One region of the Siminovitchia fortis genome, then DNA from elsewhere that is predicted to be linked to it. Evidence: riboswitches for the same ligand, from Rfam matches in the RefSeq annotation. Region 1 holds a riboswitch; the other holds the start of a gene.
What was found. A riboswitch is a leader RNA that binds a small molecule or an ion and turns the genes downstream of it on or off. The one in region 1 is predicted to bind glycine.
Positions count from the first base shown of each region.

Region 2: another riboswitch for glycine. It lies ahead of FS666_RS05480 (ACT domain-containing protein); the one in region 1 lies ahead of glyA (serine hydroxymethyltransferase).

Region 1 covers NZ_VEKZ01000007.1:27,449-33,384, reverse strand. Annotated here, with positions in the region: gene FS666_RS03985 (M20 family metallopeptidase) at 1-609, shown strand, start outside; gene FS666_RS03980 (5'-deoxyadenosine deaminase) at 631-1,977, shown strand; gene FS666_RS03975 (hypothetical protein) at 2,259-2,927, shown strand; glycine riboswitch at 3,005-3,109, shown strand; glycine riboswitch at 3,113-3,191, shown strand; gene glyA (serine hydroxymethyltransferase) at 3,283-4,533, shown strand; gene FS666_RS03965 (serine dehydratase beta chain) at 4,551-5,045, shown strand; gene sdaAA (L-serine ammonia-lyase, iron-sulfur-dependent, subunit alpha) at 5,051-5,936, shown strand, end outside.
Region 2 covers NZ_VEKZ01000010.1:45,800-51,735, reverse strand. Annotated here, with positions in the region: gene speB (agmatinase) at 1-503, shown strand, start outside; gene folE (GTP cyclohydrolase I FolE) at 824-1,459, shown strand; gene FS666_RS05490 (SDR family oxidoreductase) at 1,498-2,259, shown strand; gene FS666_RS05485 (3D domain-containing protein) at 2,556-3,155, opposite strand; glycine riboswitch at 3,578-3,654, shown strand; gene FS666_RS05480 (ACT domain-containing protein) at 3,749-4,024, shown strand; gene FS666_RS05475 (PFL family protein) at 4,040-5,401, shown strand; gene FS666_RS05470 (alanine/glycine:cation symporter family protein) at 5,807-5,936, shown strand, end outside.

The DNA of each region.
Region 1 (5,936 bases):
GAAATTGTCACGATTGGAAAAACGGCACACGGCTCCATGCCGGATAAGGGAACCAATGCAGTCGAGTGGATGCATAAGGTGATAGGCATGCTTGATTCATTAAAGAAAAAATGGAAAATATCTGCAGAACCACTTGGCGAAAGCAGTTTGGCTGTAACGAAAATAAATGGGGGAGTCCAAACGAATGTCATTCCTGACCGCTGCAGCATGTCTGTGGATATCAGATCCGTTCCTCCTCAATCCCACGAACAATTACTCACTGAAATTAAAAATAATTTGAACGAACTGTTTTCGGAAGAAGAAGGGTCCCCGGACTTTTCGGTCAATCTTCAATTGGACCGGCCGGCTATTTTAACGGATGAGTCGGATAAGTTGATCCGCCTGGCATTGGATTTGAAGAAACAGGATTCTTTATACGGAGTCTCCTATTATACGGATGCTGCTGTATTAAATCCGGAAAGCCGGATCCCAACGCTCATTTATGGCCCCGGCGATGAAAGCCTCGCCCATCAGCCCAATGAATACGTTGATATCCAAGCCTATTTAAGGTCCATCGACTTTTATAAGGAGTTGGCAGTGAAATTTTCAAAAGAGGAAAGCAATATATAAAGGGAGAGAGGGAAAGATGGCATGCCCAGCATACTGATCAAAAATGCGCAAATCGTGACCATGAATGCCCAAGAGGAGATTATTCAAGGTGATTTGCTGATTGTGGATGATAAAATCAAAAGTATTGGCAAGGATTTGGGTAATCAGGCCGATCGGGTGATTGATGCGACGAATAAGACCGTTATCCCGGGATTTATCCAGACGCATATTCACCTTTGCCAAACGTTGTTCCGGGGACAGGCCGATGATCTGGAGCTGATGGATTGGCTTCAAAAAAGAATTTGGCCGCTGGAAGCTTCACATGATGAAGAGTCAAGCTATTATTCAGCTATGCTGGGTTTGGGGGAATTGATCCAAAGCGGAACAACGACCATTGTGGACATGGAAACGGTCAACCATACCGATTCTGCCTTTCAGGCTATGGCCGAAAGCGGTATACGAGTCCTTGCCGGAAAAGTGATGATGGATATGGGAGATGATGTACCCGATCTTTTGCTGGAAGATACGGCAAAGTCGATCCAGCAAAGTGTTGACCTGCTGGAAAAATGGAATCAATATGACAACGGACGGATCCAATATGCTTTTTGCCCACGGTTTGTTGTTTCCTGTACCGAAGAGCTGTTGACAGAGGTGCGTGATCTTTCCAACCATTACGATGTAAAAGTGCATACGCATGCATCGGAAAACCGGAAGGAAATCGAAATTGTTGAACAGCAAAGAGGAATGAGGAACATCGTTTATCTTGATCATATCGGTCTTGCAAACGAGAAGCTGATTCTTGCACATTGCGTCTGGCTGGATGATGAAGAAAAACGGATTATCAAAGAGCGCGGCATCAAAATGAGCCATTGTCCGGGCTCCAACTTGAAGCTCGCATCAGGAATAGCAGATGTGCCTGATATGCTTGAGCTGGGAGCCAATCTCAGCCTGGGCGCAGATGGTGCGCCATGCAATAATAATCTCGATATGTTCAATGAAATGAGGATGGCCTCCCTCATTCAAAAGCCGATTCACGGGCCGACCATCATGGACGCCAAAACGATATTCAGAATGGCGACGATCGGCGGTGCAAGGGCTGTCGGGCTTGAAGATCAAATAGGCAGTCTTGAAGTCGGAAAGAAAGCGGATGTCGCTATTCTTGATTTGAACAAATTCCACACATTCCCGTCAGCCGAGGTTGATCCGGTCTCCAGAATCGTTTATTCGGCAACAAGGGCAGATGTAGAATCAACGATTATTAACGGAAAAATTGTCATGGAAAAAGGAACCGTCAAAACGGTTGATAGAGACCTTGTGCTCCAGGAATCAAATAAATCAATTAAGCGGCTATTAAAGAGAATCCCGTCGATTATGAAAATTTCGAGCTGATAAGCAGATACAGGGTGTTATCCTAGTCAGGATTGTTGAACTCGAGGGTTAAACAGAAAAACACAAGGGCCTTAGTTTTTTAAGGAAGCCTTGTGTTTTTTTATTTTTCGGAATCGACATGACAGGTTTTTTTACAAGAGTCAAGTTCCATAACAGGATATAAGCAATAAGACATAGTATAAAATTCTTGTTTTTTGATTTCTTGGAATTCATGATTGAAATTAAAATCCTCTTTTTGTATGATGGGAAGGTTGAAAATGTAATGATTGGAGAGGGTTTGATTGAAAAGTAGAATGACAGTATTACTGCTAAGCCTGTTCGTAGTTTTAGGCCTTGCAGCATGTGGTAATAACGAGTCGGATACGGATACAAATGAAACGCCGGCTGCAGCGGAGAATAGTGAGAAAAAGATGGATGACAATAAAGATAAAAAAGCTGAGGGGCAAGAGGAACAAACGGAGAAGGTTGAGTTGAAAGATGAACAAATCGGTTTGACGATGGATGAGTTTAAAGCCCGGTTTAATGAAAAAGCTCCTTCCGGCGGTGATGTCGATTTCAAGATGGGTGATTATAGCTGGCGCGATCGGGATAAAGGTCTTAGCACTGCGGGATTCGACTTCAGTGAAGATTACGTAGTTACAGCAATGGCCAAAACGGGTAATGAGGAATTGAAGGCTGTTCTGCTGGAAGTAAAGGGAGGCGATTCTACTCGCCAAACTGCATTCGATTTGATCAGAGCTATAATGGAATCCTCAAATCCGGAATTGACGAAAGAAGATATAGATGGATTAATGAAAGATCTGAATCTGACAAATCCTGATGGCGATGGGGATGACACTGTTTCCCAAACTGCCCGGGATGGACTGAAGTACTTAGTGAATGACGAAAGTTCACATTGGTTGGAGTTTGTAGTCGCCAATGAAACCGATACTGATTTTGAAGCGGAATAGAACCACTTTTCTTCATCAGAATCGTTTGACAAATTTTCAACAATAAGTTATATTTATAAAAAGTGAAAATTTTGCGAATGACAATCGCGGGAGAGACTAAACTATTTGTTTAGCACCGAAGGAGCAAGTCCCAAAAAAACCATGGGATCCAATCTCTCAGGTAAATGCACCGCGTTTGGACGCGTCTCTGGAGAGAGCCTTTTTGAGGCCACCCAAGGGGAATACTTCTTTATGGAAGTTAAACTCTCAGGTAACAGGACAGAGGAAGGTAGATGAATATCTATCTTTCCCCTGTCCTTTTTTGCTGTTTTTTAAAAGACAGGGGGCTGGATAGGAAAAAAAGGAGGAAATACCAATGAGTTTGGCAAACGCGGACATTGAGATTTTTCAAGCTATTGAGGAAGAACGGAAAAGACAGGATCAGTCACTTGAGCTGATCGCTTCTGAAAACTTTGTCAGTGAAGATGTGATGGAGGCCATGGGCTCTGTTTTAACGAACAAATATGCCGAAGGATATCCCGGAAGACGCTATTATGGCGGATGCGAGCATGTGGATGTTGTGGAAAACTTGGCCATTGATCGTTTGAAAGCGCTGTTCGGTGCCGAATATGCGAACGTTCAGCCTCACTCAGGAGCCCAGGCAAATACGGCTGTCTTTTTCTCATTGCTTAAACCTGGCGATAAGATCATGGGCATGAATTTATCTCACGGCGGCCATTTGACACATGGCAGCCCGGTCAACATGTCGGGGAAATGGTTTGAAGTGGTTTCCTATGGAGTGAGAGAAGATACACATTTGATCGATTATGATGAAGTGGAAAAAATCGCCCTGCAGGAGCGTCCAAAGCTGATCATTGCCGGGGCAAGCGCTTATCCGAGAATCATCAGCTTTGCCAGATTCAGAGAAATTGCAGATAAAATCGGTGCCTATTTTCTAGTTGATATGGCACATATCGCAGGCCTTGTCGCTGCGGGGCTCCACCCTTCTCCTGTCCCTTATGCGGATGTTGTGACAAGTACGACCCATAAAACGCTGCGTGGGCCGCGGGGAGGCATTATTTTAACCAATAACGAAGAAATTGCCAAAGGAGTCAATAAAGCCATCTTCCCCGGCATTCAAGGAGGGCCGCTCATGCATGTGATTGCGGCGAAGGCTGTGGCATTCAAGGAGGCTCTTGATCCGAGTTTTACAACGTATGCATCCCAAGTGGTGAGCAATGCATCCCAACTTGCGGAATCTTTGAAAAAAGCGGGGGCCGCCATCGTTTCCGGCGGAACGGATAACCACCTGGTTTTGGTGGATGTCAGGCCATGGGGGCTGACTGGAAAGGAAGCAGAGCAGTTATTGGAAGAAGCAGGCATGACCGTCAATAAAAATACAATCCCGTATGACCCGGAAAGCCCGTTTGTCACAAGCGGCATCCGCATTGGAACAGCTGCCCTTACTTCCCGTGGAATGAAAGAAAGCGACATGGACGTCATTGCTGCCAATATGGCCGACATTTTAAAAAGCAAAGGTGATCCCGCGGTCAGAGGGAAAGTGCAGGAAAGCATCAGGCAGTTATGTGATTCGCATCCTCTTTACCAAAAAATGTTGGTCAGATAGATATGGAGGCGTTTTAGATGGTTTTTAACAGTTGCTTCGATATTATCGGACCCATTATGGTCGGGCCGTCCAGCTCCCATACAGCGGGGGTTGTATCGATCGGAAAGTTTGGGCACGATCTCTTTGGCGGAGTCCCGGAGTCTGTAAAGATTACTTTTTTCGATTCTTTTGCAGAAACATATCAGGGCCACGGAACGGATAAGGCTGTCCTAGGCGGCTTGCTGGGGCTTGGAACAGATAATCCCGGAATCAGGCATGCTTTTGAACTCGCGCAGCAGGAAAAAATGAATGTTTCCTTCCAGTTGGAAGAGAGCTGCCCGTATTATGAACATCCGAACACCCTTTTGGTCAATATGGAAAACAGGTTCAAGCAAACTGAAATTGGAGGCGTTTCCCTTGGCGGAGGGGTCTCGAAAATTTTCCTGATTAATGGACAGCCGGCGGATATATTATTAAATTCCAAGATTGATATTGGCTCCATAAGACAGAGGTATCTTCAGGATCGGAGATGATAGGGATGGATTTTCATACTATTGAGGAATTGCTTCAGCTTTGCCAAGAAAAAGAAATGACGATTGCCGAGCTGATGATAGAGACTGAAAGACAGAAGACAGGAAAAAGCAGTGATGAGATTTTCGGCATGATGAAAGAACGCCTCCTCAAAATGAAAGAAGCTGTTGAATCCGGGATTGCAGATCCATCGCCTGCTCCGAGCGGCATTTCAGGCGGCGATGCGTACTTGATGCAAAAGTATAAAGAAAAAGGGAATTACATGACAGGAAGCCTAATGGTTGATGCAATGAAGTATGCATTTGCCACCTCTGAAACGAATGCACGGATGGGCGTCATTGTCGCTACGCCTACCGCTGGTTCGGCCGGAGTCCTTCCAGGCTGTATCTTTGCCTTGAAGGAAAATACCGATATTCCTTTTGACCAGCTTGTAATGGGACTGTTTACGGCCAGCGCCATGGGCTATGTGATTGCCAACCGTGCGTTTATTTCCGGAGCCGCCGGAGGATGCCAGGCTGAGGTGGGGTCCGCGACAGCCATGGCATCAGCCGCCATTGTGGAAATGAGAGGGGGAACCCCGGAACAAGCGGCAAATGCAGGGGCGATGGCGCTCAAGTCACTTCTCGGGCTGGTGTGCGATCCGGTGGCAGGGCTTGTGGAAGTGCCTTGCATCAAGCGGAATGTGATCGGTACATCGATTGCATTTGCTTCCGCTGATATGGCCCTTGCCGGATTGGAGAGCCGTATTCCCTTCGATGAAGTCATTGGGGCGATGTACGATATCGGAAAAAGCATGCCCCGTACGTTGAAAGAGACCGCCCTGGGGGGACTGGCGGCAACGCCGACCGGGGAAGAAATGAAGGAGAAAATTTTGGGTAAACCATGTTTGAAGA
Region 2 (5,936 bases), on a different contig from region 1:
CCCTGCTTCAGTTTGACTCTCATACAGATACATGGGATACATATATGGATGAAAAATACTGGCACGGCTCTCCTTTTATCCGGGCACATGAAGAGGGGCTTGTCCAGCCGGATAAAGTGATTCAAATCGGCATGCGTGGCTGGGACATTGATTCCAGCTTGGAATTGGGTTACAACGTTGTTACACAGGATGAGCTGTTCAACCGGGGAATTGACGATGTTGTTCAACAAGTTAAAGACATCATTGGTAATACACCTTGTTTTTTAACCTTTGACATTGACTTTGTTGACCCAGCCTATGCGCCGGGTACCGGAACTCCAGAGGTTGGGGGCTTCAGCAGCCATGAAACACTAAAAATGGTCCGTTCCCTGACAGACATGAACTTTATAGGTTTTGACCTTGTGGAAGTGCTGCCGTCCTTCGATCCAACCCAAATAACGGCTCTGTTGGCAGCAACCATTGTGCACAACTTTGGAAGCCTTGCAGCCGTTCAGTTGAATTAAGAAAAGCGCAAGGCGCGCAGCCTTAGGCGACAAGCACAAGACGAATTTTGATGAGGCAGCTTTTCAGCCACCACAGCAATTCGGCTTGTGACCTCGAGCCGATGGCGCCTGGAGCTGGACATTATGTAATCTTTGTTTGAAGAGAAAATTCGGTAAAATTTTATGCTTTCTTTAGCTTCAAGAAAAGGTGAAATAAGGAAGAAATTGAAGCCGCTCCGCTCTGAGCGGCTTTTCAAATTGGCTAGACAATTTTTCAAAAAAGAACAAATCAGCCTATTAATGTATAATAGATCTGTATGTAAAAAAGGAGGTCAAAAAGAATGCCTGCTGATATGAAATTAATTTCCGAAAAGCTTCCGGATCTTTTTTCGGGGGACTCGGTTGATATAGCGGAAAAAATAGATAAATCTCAAGATTTTATGGAAGGTGTCAGAAACCTTATCGAGCTTTGCGGCGATGATCCGAATCGGGAAGGCCTCGAAGAAACACCATACAGGGTTTTAAAAGCTTTCCTGGAATATACGGAAGGATATAAGGAAAATCCCGCTGTCCACTTGGAAAAAACCTTCGATGTAAAACATAAAGAATTGGTTTTGGTTAAAAATATCGAATTCCACTCCATGTGCGAGCATCACTTTGCGCCGTTTTTTGGCGTAGCCCATGTCGGTTATATGCCTGACGCCAAGATTACAGGGTTATCCAAAATCGGCCGGATGGTGGAAGGATATGCGAAACGCTTCCAAGTTCAGGAAAGGCTGACAAACGAGATTGCGGATGCAATCGAGGAAATCTTGGAGCCCCAGGGAGCCATGGTGGTGATTGAAGCGAAACATATGTGCATGTGCGGAAGAGGGATTAAAAAGTCAAACTCATCAACGACAACAACAGCTGTCAGGGGATTGTTTGAAGAAAGATCGGATGCCCGGATGGAATTTTTATCTCTGATCAATCGGTAATCGCCGCAATGCTGTGAAAGGGTGAAGAGGTGAGGGAAATGAGACATGCAATTATCACGGCAGGCTCAAAAGGGATTGGCCGTAAAGTTACCGAGGAATTCCTTCGGAGGGGCTGCAGTGTGACCGTGAATTATTACAGCGATGAAGACAGGATAAAAGAGCTCATAAAAGAATGGGAGCCTTATAAGGGGCAGTTACAATTTGTACAGGGGGATGTAACCCAAAAGGAAGATATCGCCAACATTGTTGAGCAGGCGGTGAGCAGATTCGGCAGAATCGATTATTTGATCAATAATGCCGGGCCGTATATTTTTGAGCGGAAAAAGCTGATGGATTACGAAGACAGCGAATGGTATGAGATGATTGACGGGAATTTAAATGCTGTTTACCATTTTTTAAAATTAACCATCCCTGTCATGAGGAAGCAAAAGTTCGGCAGAATCATCACATACGGTTTTCAGGATGCGGAGCATTCCCCTGGATGGATGTACCGTTCCGCATTCAGTGCAGCCAAAGTGGGGCTCGCGTCACTGACGAGGACGATTGCCCTTGAAGAAGCAGAATATGGAATTACGGCCAATATGGTCTGCCCGGGAGACATTGTCGGCGAGATGAAAGAAGCGGATATTGAGATGGCCAGGCAAATAAAAGATGAGCAGACACCGATCGGCAGATCCGGTACGGGAGAGGATATTGCACGGCTGATCGGTTTTATATGCGATGACGATTCAGATTTGATTACCGGCAGCATTATTTCCGCTTCAGGCGGGATCCATGTTGTCAATCGATATAAAAATTAGGATAAGCTGCGGTCCCGGCCTTTTGTTCAAGTAAAAGAAAGTATAAGCTGATATGAAAATTTTTTTCAAAAGAAGCCTTTCTTTGTCTAGCTCCAGCGCCCAGCGACTAGCAAACTTCACACTCCTCCACTACGATAAGTCAACATCGGCTCGTACCTCGCCGTGTTTCCTTTATCTCATTGCGGAGTGCTCCAGTTTGTACGTCGCTAAACGGGCGCTTGCGCTTTTCTTACTGCGCCCATGCCGGGCGCACAACGAAAAACCCGAATGCAGAAATGCATTCGGGTTTGGAAGTTCTAATAATAGACTTTGATTTTTACAGTTCTTACGCCCCAATTCAGAGCTTTCTTTTTCGTTGGCATATGAAGATCGATCTTATTTTTCTTAATGGCGCCGCCAGTATCTCCTGCAATTGCCATCCCGTATCCTTCAACATAGACTTTGGATCCAAGAGGAATTTGCTTTGGATCAACAGAAATGACTTTTGCATTGGGATTTTTCTTCAGGTTGATGCCAGTAGCGGTAATGCCGCTGCATCCTTTACATTTCGCTGTATATGCGGTCGCTCTTACTTTCATAGTTTTATAGGCGGCCTTTTTAGCCGGTGCTTTCTTGGCGGGTGCCTTTTTAGCCGGTGCCTTCTTGGCCGGTGCCTTTTTTGCTGTGGACTTTGCCGCAGGTTTAGTAATCTTTAAAACTTGGTTTATCCTGATTGTATCGCTTTTCAGGCCGTTCCAGCTTTTGATCTGATTGACGGATACCTTATGTTTAGTAGCAATTTTCCATAATGTATCGCCTTTTTGAACTTTATATGTAGTGCCGGCGGCTGAGGAAGCTCCTGTAAAACCAAATACTAGAAATAAAGCTGTTAAGGCTGATATGACAATTTTCTTCAAAATAACGTACCCCTTTTGTTCTTGGTAGGCTCAGTATAACAAGCGAATGTAACAAGAATGTTTCAAAGGGATAGTATTTGTGTTACAAATGGTGAATAATGGTTTATTTTCATAAATCTTGGAACGAATAATAACTCAAATACGACATAATCTATTAAAATTTGCCTGGAACGGAGGTAAGGATGGGATTTGAAGGAAAGCCAGTAAAGATTGTCCAAACAGAAATGGACTGCGAACGATTAGCCATTTAAGAATCCCAATGGTTAAAGCCTGCTTGCCCGTTTACGGTGGAAGTCTCAATTAACAATTTCTCCGCAATACTTGTGAATCAGGAAAAACTTATTGACCATCCTTTATATTGATTGATAAAATAACTTAGCATCTAAAAATAAGCGATGAGGGTTATGGGTAACACTATAACAAGAGCAGCTTCTGGAGAGACCGCAATGCGCGGCGCCGAAGGATTCACAATCTCAGGCAAAAGGACAGAAGAGTAACTTACGAACATTTTTGTATGTTATTCTACTATCTTTGAGATTGGAGCAAATCCAATCTTTTTTTGTTTTTAAAAATACATTTGGGGTGACTTGCGAATGGAGAAGAGACGTGCAGTAGTAAGTGTTGTGGGAAAAGATCAGGTCGGCATTATTGCAAGTGTGACAAATATACTCGCCGATAATCAGGTGAATGTCCTTGATATAAGCCAGACGATTTTGCAGGACTTTTTTACAATGATGATGGTGGTCGATGTATCTGAAATTGAAAACCTGGATTCTCTGCAGAAACAATTTGACGAACTTGGAGACAAGATCGGACAGAAGATCAATATTCAACGGGAAGAAATATTTCAATCCATGCACCGGATATAAGAAGGGGTTTTGACCATGAATATAGCTTTGACTGAAATGATGGAAACAATCAGAATGGTCCAGATGGAAAACCTGGACATACGTACGGTTACAATGGGAATCAGCCTGTCGGATTGTGCAGATTCTGATTTTGAAAAAATGAACAAGCGCGTATACGAGAAAATCACGGGTTATGCCGGCCGCTTGAAAAGCGTTGCTGAAGAAGTGGAAAAAGAATACGGGATTCCGATTGTCAACAAGCGTATTTCCGTAACGCCCATTGCGGAAATTTTAGGCAATGCCACAAAAGAGCAGGCGGTTGAACTGGCCAAAACGCTTGATAGAGCAGCTAAGACGCTTGGCATAGATTTTATCGGAGGGTATTCGGCTCTTGTACATAAGGGGATCACGAAAGGAGATCAAACGCTGCTTGATGCGCTTCCGGAGGCGCTGAGCGTGACAGAGCGGGTCTGCTCTTCAATTTCAGTGGCAACGACGAGGACGGGCATCAATATGGATGCCGTGGGCCTGATGGGAAAAATCATCAAAGAGGCTGCGGAAAGGACGAAAGACCAAAACGGACTTGCCTGCGCGAAGCTTGTTGTTTTCAGCAACCCTGTTGAAGACAATCCTTTCATGGCGGGCGCTTTCCATGGAACAGGCGAAGGCGAGGCTGTCCTTAATGTCGGGGTCAGCGGGCCCGGCGTTGTTCTGAATGCTTTGAGGCGCCATCCTGATGCCGATCTTGGACAGGTGGCGGATGTCATCAAGAAAACCGTCTTTAAAATTACACGTGCCGGCGAATTGATCGGACGGGTCGTGGCGGACCGCCTGGATGTGCCTTTCGGAATTATGGATTTATCGCTTGCACCGACAAATGCACTCAATGACAGCGTGGCGGAAATTCTAGAGGAAATCGGTCTGGAGCGGGTTGGAACCCACGGAACGATTGCTGCGCTTGCCTTGATGAATGATGCGGTCAAAAAAGGAGGCGCCATGGCGAGTTCTTATGTTGGCGGGTTGAGCGGGGCTTTCATCCCTGTCAGCGAAGATGAAGGGATGATCCGTGGAATCATGGATGATGCACTAACCTTATCCAAGCTTGAAGCCATGACGTGCGTCTGCTCTGTTGGGTTAGATATGATTGCACTATCAGGTGATGCTTCCTCAGAAACCCTGGCGGCAATCATAGCTGATGAAGCGGCCATTGGCATGATCAACAAAAAGACGACAGCCGTCCGTGTCATCCCTGTTCCGGGCAAAAAAGAGGGGGACATGGTAGAGTTCGGTGGACTGCTCGGACGTGCACCCGTATTGGGAGTCAATGCCTTCAGTTCGGAAAAATTCATCCGCCGCGGCGGACGTATTCCTGCACCATTGCAGTCATTGATTAATTAACTTCATTCAGCAGAAGTCTCCCACTTCTGTAAGTAGTGAGATGAATGCATATTGGTATTCCATTCAGTGGGGGGCAAACCCCGGCTGAATAAAGTTAAAGCCTTCGGCGGATGCCACAGATTTTCAGAGGAAATTTATCGAGCGGAGCTCGATAAAATCTGGGCGCAAATACGCCAAGGCGCATTTGATAGTGGAAACCCAATTTTTACAACTTATGTGAAATAGCCCTATCGGTACTGTTGGTTAGAGCCGGCAGTTCCGATGTTTTTTTATGCAATTAGCCAAAATAAACACCTTGTTTTTTAAATTTTAAAAAAATTATATTGAGATTCGCGAAGGTTGAATGTATAATTTGGTAAACGCTTTCATTATTTTAAAATAACAAAATCCAAGGAGGGGGAAGGAATGGAACTGTTTGTTGAATGGCTTAATGATGTGTTATGGAGTTCTCCAATTATTTATTTGTCACTAGGAATAGGGGTTCTTTTTTCAATCATGACTCGGTTTTTGCAACTTCGGCTGATTAAAGATATGG